Regions from separate parts of the Vibrio algarum genome, predicted to be linked through region 1. Evidence: predicted binding sites of a transcription regulator. Region 1 holds the regulator's gene; each other region holds the start of a gene.
The links. Region 1 encodes CRP, which controls carbon source genes, mostly activating them, when cyclic AMP is high. Its sites were predicted from a motif close to TGTGANNNNNNTCACA; they were not measured.
Positions count from the first base shown of each region.

Region 2: the regulator CRP is predicted to act here: its motif matches at 1,543-1,558, upstream of PGX00_RS05265 (NupC/NupG family nucleoside CNT transporter).
Region 3: the regulator CRP is predicted to act here: its motif matches at 1,349-1,364, upstream of cdd (cytidine deaminase).
Region 4: the regulator CRP is predicted to act here: its motif matches at 1,316-1,331, upstream of PGX00_RS14915 (CTP synthase).

Region 1 is NZ_JAQLOI010000001.1:677,062-679,272, forward strand. Features, by position in the region: gene PGX00_RS03375 (GNAT family N-acetyltransferase) at 58-543, shown strand; gene crp (cAMP-activated global transcriptional regulator CRP) at 597-1,229, opposite strand; gene PGX00_RS03385 (phosphoribulokinase) at 1,475-2,211, opposite strand, start outside.
Region 2 is NZ_JAQLOI010000001.1:1,077,660-1,079,870, reverse strand. Features, by position in the region: gene PGX00_RS05265 (NupC/NupG family nucleoside CNT transporter) at 129-1,400, opposite strand; gene PGX00_RS05260 (TatD family hydrolase) at 1,603-2,211, opposite strand, start outside.
Region 3 is NZ_JAQLOI010000001.1:1,954,822-1,957,032, forward strand. Features, by position in the region: gene purT (formate-dependent phosphoribosylglycinamide formyltransferase) at 1-234, opposite strand, end outside; gene cdd (cytidine deaminase) at 357-1,244, opposite strand; gene PGX00_RS09335 (HAD family hydrolase) at 1,499-1,702, shown strand; gene PGX00_RS09340 (HAD-IIB family hydrolase) at 1,699-2,211, shown strand, end outside.
Region 4 is NZ_JAQLOI010000001.1:3,195,864-3,198,074, forward strand. Features, by position in the region: gene PGX00_RS14915 (CTP synthase) at 1-1,231, opposite strand, end outside; gene mazG (nucleoside triphosphate pyrophosphohydrolase) at 1,504-2,211, opposite strand, start outside.

The sequences.
Region 1 (2,211 bases):
GAATTACTAGTTAGGCTTATGAAGTATGCTATCTAATTAAAAAGGAAAAGAGATTAAGTGAAATCAGTCATCCGTATACGTGCTTACACGTCTGAGGACGCCAGAGAATTGAAAACGCTATTTTTTGATACTGTGCATAATGTTAATAAGAGAGACTACTCAGAAAGCCAAATAAAGGCTTGGGCATCTGAAGAGATTACCTATGAGTCTTGGCGTGTTCTTATGGAAAAACTGACGCCTTTTGTTGCAGAGATAGATAACAAAATTGTCGGCTATGCTGATCTTCAGCCTGATGGCTTGATTGACCATTTCTATGTAGGACATCAATATCAAAAGCGAGGTGTGGCTGGTGCATTAATGCAGCGTATTTATCAACAGAGTAATCAGAACAATCTATCGCGTATTTATTCTCATGTCAGCGTTACGGCGAAGCCTTTTTTTGAACATTGTGGTTTTAAGGTAATAGAGGAACAACAAGTAGATATTAGAGGGCAGCAGTTGACTAATTTTGTGATGGAACTGACGACTTTAAAGATGTTGTAGAGATAAAAAAAGCAGCGTAAACGCTGCTTTTTAATCATGTTATAACGGTGTTATTAACGCGTACCGTAAACTACAATCGTCTTACCGTGTGCAGAAATTAAATTCTGCTCTTCCAGCATCTTAAGAATACGACCAACAGTCTCACGTGAACAACCTACAATCTGACCGATCTCTTGACGAGTGATCTTAATTTGCATGCCATCTGGGTGAGTCATCGCATCTGGTTGTTTTGCTAAGTTCAGAAGTGTCTGAGCAATACGACCTGTCACATCTAAGAATGCTAAGTCACCTACTTTTTGGCTAGTCGTTTGTAGACGGCTTGCCATTTGAGATGAAAGACGCATTAAAATGTCAGGGTTTACTTGAATAAGCTGACGGAATTTCTTAAAAGAAATTTCAGCAACTTCACATGGTGATTTAGCACGTACCCATGCAGTACGCTCTTGATCTTCTTCGAATAGACCTAGCTCACCGATGAAGTCACCTTGGTTAAGGTAAGAAAGAATCATCTCTTTACCTTCTTCATCCTTGATAAGCACGGCTACAGAGCCTTTCACAATGTAATACAGAGTTTCCGCTTTCTCACCAGCGTGGATAAGCGTACTTTTGGAAGGATATTTATGAATATGACAGTGTGAAAGAAACCACTCTAACGTTGGATCGGTTTGAGGTTTACCAAGAACCATAATTATCTCACTATTATCTGCAGGGCCTGCTCAGCAGCTTTCCTTTGCTGCATCCCCTTTTAATCGGTGACGATAGCATAGGATTTCTCGTTCAAAGCTGCAAGCTACATATGTATATCAGTTAAGAATAATATCCTTTTTTGCAGTCGATTTCTTGATTTTGATCGCCCTGATTTCCCGAATTCTTAGGTCAAAGTGTGCACATCGTCACGGTATCAGAACTAAATCCATTTGTTGGTTAAAATTTAACCAATTTTGCCTGTCTCAATTAATTGTTGTAGCACGGGTCTGATTATCAATTCCATTGCAAAGCTCATCTTTCCTCCCGGTACGACCAATGTATTGTGTCGAGAAACAAAAGATCCATCAATCATGGCTAAAAGGTAAGGAAAATCAACATTCTTCATTCCACGTAACCGAATAACGACAAAGCTTTCATCTAAGCTCGGGATAGCTTTTGCATTCAAAGGGTTTGAGGTGTCTACCGTTGGAACTCGCTGAAAGTTTATATGGGTACGAGAAAACTGAGGAGTAATATAGTTAAGATAATCATCCATTGAGCGGACAATAGAGTCGGTAACTGCTTCTCGTGAATGCCCTCTATCTCGTGTATCACGCACAAATTTCTGTATCCATTCAAGGTTTACAATAGGTACCATTCCGATCAGTAAATCAACGTGTTGTGACACATTAATGTCGCCATCTACAACCGCGCCATGTAAGCCCTCGTAAAAAAGTACGTCGCTATCTTCCGCTAAGTCTTGCCAAGGAGTGAATGTTCCCGGCATTTGGTTATAAGGTACAGCTTCATCAAATGAGTGTAGGTAACGCCTTACTTGGCCTTGGCCCTCGTCACCATATTTTCTAAAAAACTGCTCTAGCGCTGGGAAATTATTGGCCTCAGGACCAAAGTAACTAATGTGTTTACCTTGTTCTTTCGCTTTGCGAATTTCAATGTCCATTTCAGGACGAGTAAATCGGT
Region 2 (2,211 bases), 400 kb from region 1:
TCTCAAAAACGCTAATTAATTCATCTCATACTTAAATCTAGTCTGATTTAAGTAAAAAAACACCGCAGTAATTTCTTACTACGGTGTTAATTCAGCGTTGTCTGTATGTTCTTTATATTGCTACAAACTTAAAATGCAGCAAGAGAGATACAGAAACCAGCAATAGTTGCTGCCATTAAGTTAGACAGTGTACCAGCACAAACCGCTTTGATACCCATGCGAGCAATATCCTGACGACGTCCTGGAGCAATACCACCTAGACCACCTAGTAGAATCGCAATAGAAGACAAGTTAGCGAAACCACATAGTGCGAATGAAATAATCGCTGTTGTTTTCTCAGACATTACTTGACCTGTTGCCGCGACTACTTGAGCGTTTTCACCAACGTAAGGTACAAAGTTAAGGTAAGCAACGAATTCGTTAACAATTGTTTTCTGACCGATGAAAGAACCTGCAAGCGTTGCTTCTTCCCAAGGCACACCGATTAGGAATGCAAGAGGAGCAAAGATCCAACCAAGGATAAGCTCAAGGCTTAATGATTCCATGCCGAACCAACCACCGATACCACCAAGCATACCGTTAATTAGTGCGATAAGACCGATGAAAGCAATAAGCATTGCACCAACGTTAAGAGCAAGTTGCAGACCAGCAGATGCACCACCAGCAGCAGCATCAATAACGTTAGCAGGTTTATCGTCGCCGCCGTCTAAAGCGTCTTGGATATCATCAGCAAATTCTTCAGTTTCAGGTTTGATGATTTTAGCAAACAACAGACCACCAGGTGCAGCCATGAACGATGCCGCTACTAGGTATTCTAGAGGAACACCCATCGATGCATATCCAGCAAGTACACCACCAGCTACAGAGGCTAAACCACCACACATAACTGCAAACAGCTCAGATTGAGTCATTTTAGGAACAAACGGACGAACCACTAAAGGTGCTTCAGTCTGACCTACGAAAATGTTAGCTGCCGCAGACATTGATTCTGCTTGAGAAGTACCAAGGGCTTTTTCTAATGCACCACCCAGAATCTTGATAACCCACTGCATCGCACCGATGTAGTAAAGTACAGAAATGAGTGAAGAGAAAAAGATTAATGTAGGCAATACTTGGAAAGCAAAAATGAAACCAAGACCGTCTACTGAAAAGCTCACTAGGTTACCGAATAGGAAACTAGTACCGCTTTTACCAAAATCGATAACGCTAGCGACACCGCTAGAGAAACCACCGAGTAAATCTCTTCCCCAAGGAACATAAAGTACGAATGCACCTAGTAGGAATTGGATAGCGAAAGCGCCACCCACAGTTCTTATATTAATTGCTTTGCGGTTGTCGGATAGAAGTACTGCGATTGCAATGAGTACTACCATGCCGATTAGGCTCATAAACAGGCTCATGGTTTATGGCTTCCTTATTTAGTTAAGTGGCGTGTGACAAAATTGGTGCTAAAAAGCGAGGCGATTATAAACAGACCCTAGGATAGAAAGTAATATACAAGTCACACTTTTGTACTGCACTCATTAAACATTCACTCAAAAGTGTGACCGCAATCGCATTCCCATCAGTAAACGTTCACTATTGAAACATTTTATTATGTTTTCATTCACAAATTGTATACATTGATTTGCTATTTTTAAAAACCTGATCTGCAATCGTTTGCTTGTCTTCACTTCGAAGCACGTTCAATTCATTTAGTATAATCTTTAGATTTTTAGGGTGGTTATTTTCACCTTGATGACCAAAAATCGGCATATCAGGCGCATCTGTTTCTAACACAATAGAACTAAGTGGTATTTGAGAAATGGTCTGACGAGTTTTAGTCGCTCGAGGATAAGTAATCGATCCCCCAACACCAATAAAGAACCCTAAGTTAATATAATCCATTGCTTGCTGAACACTTCCTGTAAAAGCGTGGATAACGCCCCCACTAAGAATATTATTTTGTCTTAGCATTTTGATACTTTCTTGATGAGCCTTCCTTGAATGGAGTATTAAGGGTAGGTGATATTTATTTGCAAGTTGTATCTGTTTAGCGAGTAGCGTCTTTTGACGCTCTTCAGATTCGCGAGAATGATAAAAATCTAAGCCACACTCTCCTACCGCAACACAGCGACTATTTTTACGAGATAACAACTGATCCAACAAATTTAAGTGTTCATCTAAATGTTGCTCAATAAAGTATGGATGTAGGCCTAAAGAATAAAACAT
Region 3 (2,211 bases), 1.3 Mb from region 1:
TACAACAAAACCGGGTTTTTCTAACTCAATAATAGTTTTCAATGCGTCAGCATCAAGCATATCAATAACATGACTACGATGAGCAACTTGCATTGCAGGGGCATCTTCGTACCTATCGCACGCAATTACTTCTAGGCCTAGTCGTTGGCATTCTATTGCCACTTCCTTCCCAAGTTCACCTGAACCTAACAACAAAACTCGAGTCGCGCCTGCGCGAGTAGCAGTACCCAGCATCCGTATATCCTTCATTAACTATTAAATTGAGCGGATCATACTGGATATTGAGAATTCCGCAATCGTTTGCTTTGTAAAAATGGACAAAAAAATGCCCTAAACAATTCAGGGCGTTAAAGATTTTACAGGGATGTATAAGCGATTGTAATATCGGGATTTAGTGCGTCTAGAGTGGACTGCGTACCATCTAAATTGCTTATCTTTCCGGCCGACAATTCGGCTAATGCCGCTGATTCAATCTGTTCGAATGATTTGCCTGCTACAAGAACTTGCGCTAAAGCTACCTGAAGAGGAGGTAGGCTTGGATTAAATGCGGCATTTTCAGCATAAGAGCCTAAGTAGACAGAACCATCATTTAACCTAAGTGCTACACCACTATGATTTGCTGAGTAGGGTGCGTGGCTGTAATTGAGTGCCTCGACTGCTTTGAGTACGAGTGGGTCAGTTTCTTCTGTTTTATATGAAAGTGTCTTTCCATCCATTAATCGTGCTTCAATATCTAAATCTGCTGGGCCGAAAGAATCAGGCAAATATTCTTGAAGTGACATCTCGTCACGTTGAGGTAATTGAACTTTAAGCTCTTTAGCTGTCGTTAACTCGTTCATAAATTGTCGGCAGTGTCCGCAAGGACTATAGTTAACCGTAATATCGATAATACCTGTCTCACCTTTCATCCAAGCATGGCTGATACCACATTGTTCGGCATGGACAGTTTGACTCATTTGCGCGCCAATAAACTCCATGTTTGCACCGAAGTAAAGTCTTCCGGATAACCCTCTTACTATGGAACCAACATAAAATTCAGATATTGGGGCGTAAGAATAAGCAGCGGCAAATGGGAGTAAGCTGATACGAAGCTCTTCATCACTCAAACCTGAAAGCGCTAAAAGTTCATCAAATTGCTGTGCTGAAATAGTTGCGTCATATGTTGCGCAATTAAATAGACGTTGTAAATAATCAGCTACCGGCTTAGGTGTATCACTTAGCGCGGCTTCTAGTCGAGTGTTCATAGAGAATCCTTTGTATTTCGATACTGATTATTCTAGCCAACACCAATCATAATGCAGTGCTCTATGTCACAATTATAATTGCAATGAACTATTATGTTTCATTAATAGAGTGAGGTCACATTAGTTTGGGGGCGATCAATATCCAGTTTAGGTCAAATAGTTACCATATGTATTGTTATTTTGGTTATTTGTATTGCTTATGTATTGTTCTGGTATTATGTTGTCAATATCCAATCGTTCTAGGTGAAAGATGAATGTCAGAACTGAGTAACAAAAAATTGATCGCGTCAGATTACGATAAAACTTACCACAGGCATGATGCAGAGGATCTCGACAACAATAACTTGGCTGTTCAAAAGTGGGGTAATGCCGGTAATGTTTTTGCAATCAGCACTGGCCGCGATGTGGCAAGCATGTTATTTGAAAAAAACATCGTCACATTAAATACGACTACATGATTTCATTGAATGGATCATTTATTGTTGATTCAGAAAACAATGTCCTTTTTAAAAAAGCATTAGATAATCAACTCGCAAGAAAATTAACCTTAATGCTTCAAGAACAGTTCGGCGATGAGCTGATTATTTCCAACGGTTTTGATGGTTGTAATTTCACCAATAAAAAGGCCAGTGAAACAAACGAAATAGCGAAAGAAGTATTTGAAAGAAACTCGCAAATCTACACGAAAACTATCGATACAGCGTTGGATAGCGAAGTGCTATTGATTGGTTGTCTGAATGATAATTTTGATAAGGCAGTGGAAGTCAGGGATAGAATTTTGTTTGATTACCAAGACGTCGTCGAGGTATTTATCAATCTAAATTATATTAACATTGTTCCGAAAGGAATAAGCAAAGCGTCAGGTTTAGAGTTTGTTATAGAACATGCGCAATTAAAGAAAGAGAACGTTGCAGTGATAGGGGATGACCTTAACGATATTCCAATGTTAGAAAAATTTAAAGCTTAT
Region 4 (2,211 bases), 2.5 Mb from region 1:
GATACTTTGTATCTTTGTTAAATTCTGTCGAATGCGCACCTTCTAGACCTGCTACATTTCTTGCAAACTCTATTAATGCCACCTGCATACCTAAACATATGCCCAAATAAGGGACTTTGTTTTCACGAGCATATTTTGCTGCAAGAATTTTACCTTCGATGCCTCGATCACCAAAACCACCTGGAACAAGAATAGCATCTAGGCCTGCTAGTGCTTCATCGCCTTTGCTCTCTACATCTTGAGAGTCAACGTATTTAATTTTTACATTTAGACGGTTTTTTAGTCCCGCATGTTTAAGTGCTTCGTTTACAGACTTGTACGCATCAGGAAGCTCGATATATTTACCAACCATACCGATGGTTACATCAGCCGTTGGGTTCGCTTCTTCATAGATGACTTGTTCCCACTCTGATAAATCCGCATCCGGCGCATCAATACCAAAGCGAGTACATACTAGATCATCTAGAGATTGCGCTTTTATTAACTGAGGGATCTTGTAGATTGAATCTACATCTTTCATTGAGATAACCGCTTTTTCTGGTACGTTACAGAAAAGAGCAATTTTCTTACGTTCATTGGCAGGGATCATACGATCACTACGACAAACCAAAATATCAGGCTGGATACCAATAGAAAGCAATTCTTTAACAGAATGTTGGGTCGGCTTAGTTTTTACTTCACCGGCAGCAGCTAAATAAGGCACTAACGTTAGGTGCATAAACATTGCGTGTTCACGGCCCACTTCTGCGGCTAACTGACGAATGGCTTCCATAAATGGTAAAGATTCAATATCACCTACAGTACCACCAACTTCAACCAGCGCGATATCATGGCCTTCAGCACCAGCGTAAACACGGTCTTTTATTGCATTCGTAATATGAGGAATAACTTGAATTGTTGCACCAAGGTAATCACCACGACGTTCTTTACGAAGAACATCGGCGTAAACACGACCTGCTGTAAAGTTGTTACGTTTGGTCATCTTGGTGCGAATAAATCGCTCATAGTGACCAAGATCAAGATCAGTTTCTGCACCATCTTCGGTAACAAATACTTCACCATGTTGAGTTGGGCTCATAGTACCCGGATCAACGTTGATGTAAGGGTCAAGCTTCATCATGGTCACTTTAAGACCACGAGCTTCTAAAATAGCCGCAAGAGATGCTGCTGCAATACCTTTACCTAGTGAGGATACAACCCCGCCAGTAACAAAAATGTAATTTGTCGTCATGTTTAACCTGAAATTGGTTGAATGAGGGAAATTGGTGCTGTCTGGACGGGATGTAAATATACCAGAAGCCCTTTATCGCCACAACGTGAAACTTATCACACTTGGTTAATTTATTTTTTGCTTCAAATCAATTCCCACAATCATAAGCCAACACAGACCCTTCATGCTTATTCTTGGGACAAAGTATAGGCATCGTTACTTCGAACTAGCAAGGTAGCCTACTACTGGTCCGATCTTACGAAAAATAAGGGACCTCTTTGTAATAAAGATGATTAACCACCTTTTTTGACAACATCCCACATTGCATCTAATTCATCCAAACTAAAATCGTCCAATTGTTTTCCTTTCTCACGAACGAGACGCTCTACACCTTTAAAGCGCTTTTCAAATTTATTATTAGCTTTACGTAATGCTACTTCAGGGTCTTTTCCTAGATGACGAACCAAGTTCACCGTCGCAAATAGAAGGTCTCCGAGTTCTTCTTCAATTGCTTCTTCATTTGGTTCCAATTGAATCACTTCATCTAATACTTCATCAAGCTCCTCTTTTACTTTGTCCGCCACTGGCCCAATAGTGTCCCAATCAAATCCATGTTTAGCGCAACGTTTTTGGATTTTATTTGCTTTGGACAATGCGGGTAGAGAGGATGGTACAGAGTCGAGAATACTCTCTTCTACCTTACCTAATTGCGCTTTTTCCCTGGCTTTTTCCGCCTCCCAGTTCGCATTGATTTCAACATCAGACTTGAGAGGGGCATTGGAAAACACATGAGGATGGCGTCTTATCAGCTTTTCGTTCACCGTTTCAACAACATCGTTAAACTCAAACAGGTTTTGCTCTTTTGCTAATTGGCTATAGAAGACGACTTGAAATAACAGATCACCTAACTCTTCTTTTAAGTTAACCCAATCTTGGTTATGTATTGCATCTACTACCTCAAACGTCTCCTCAATGGTATGGGGGATTATCGTTTCAAAGCT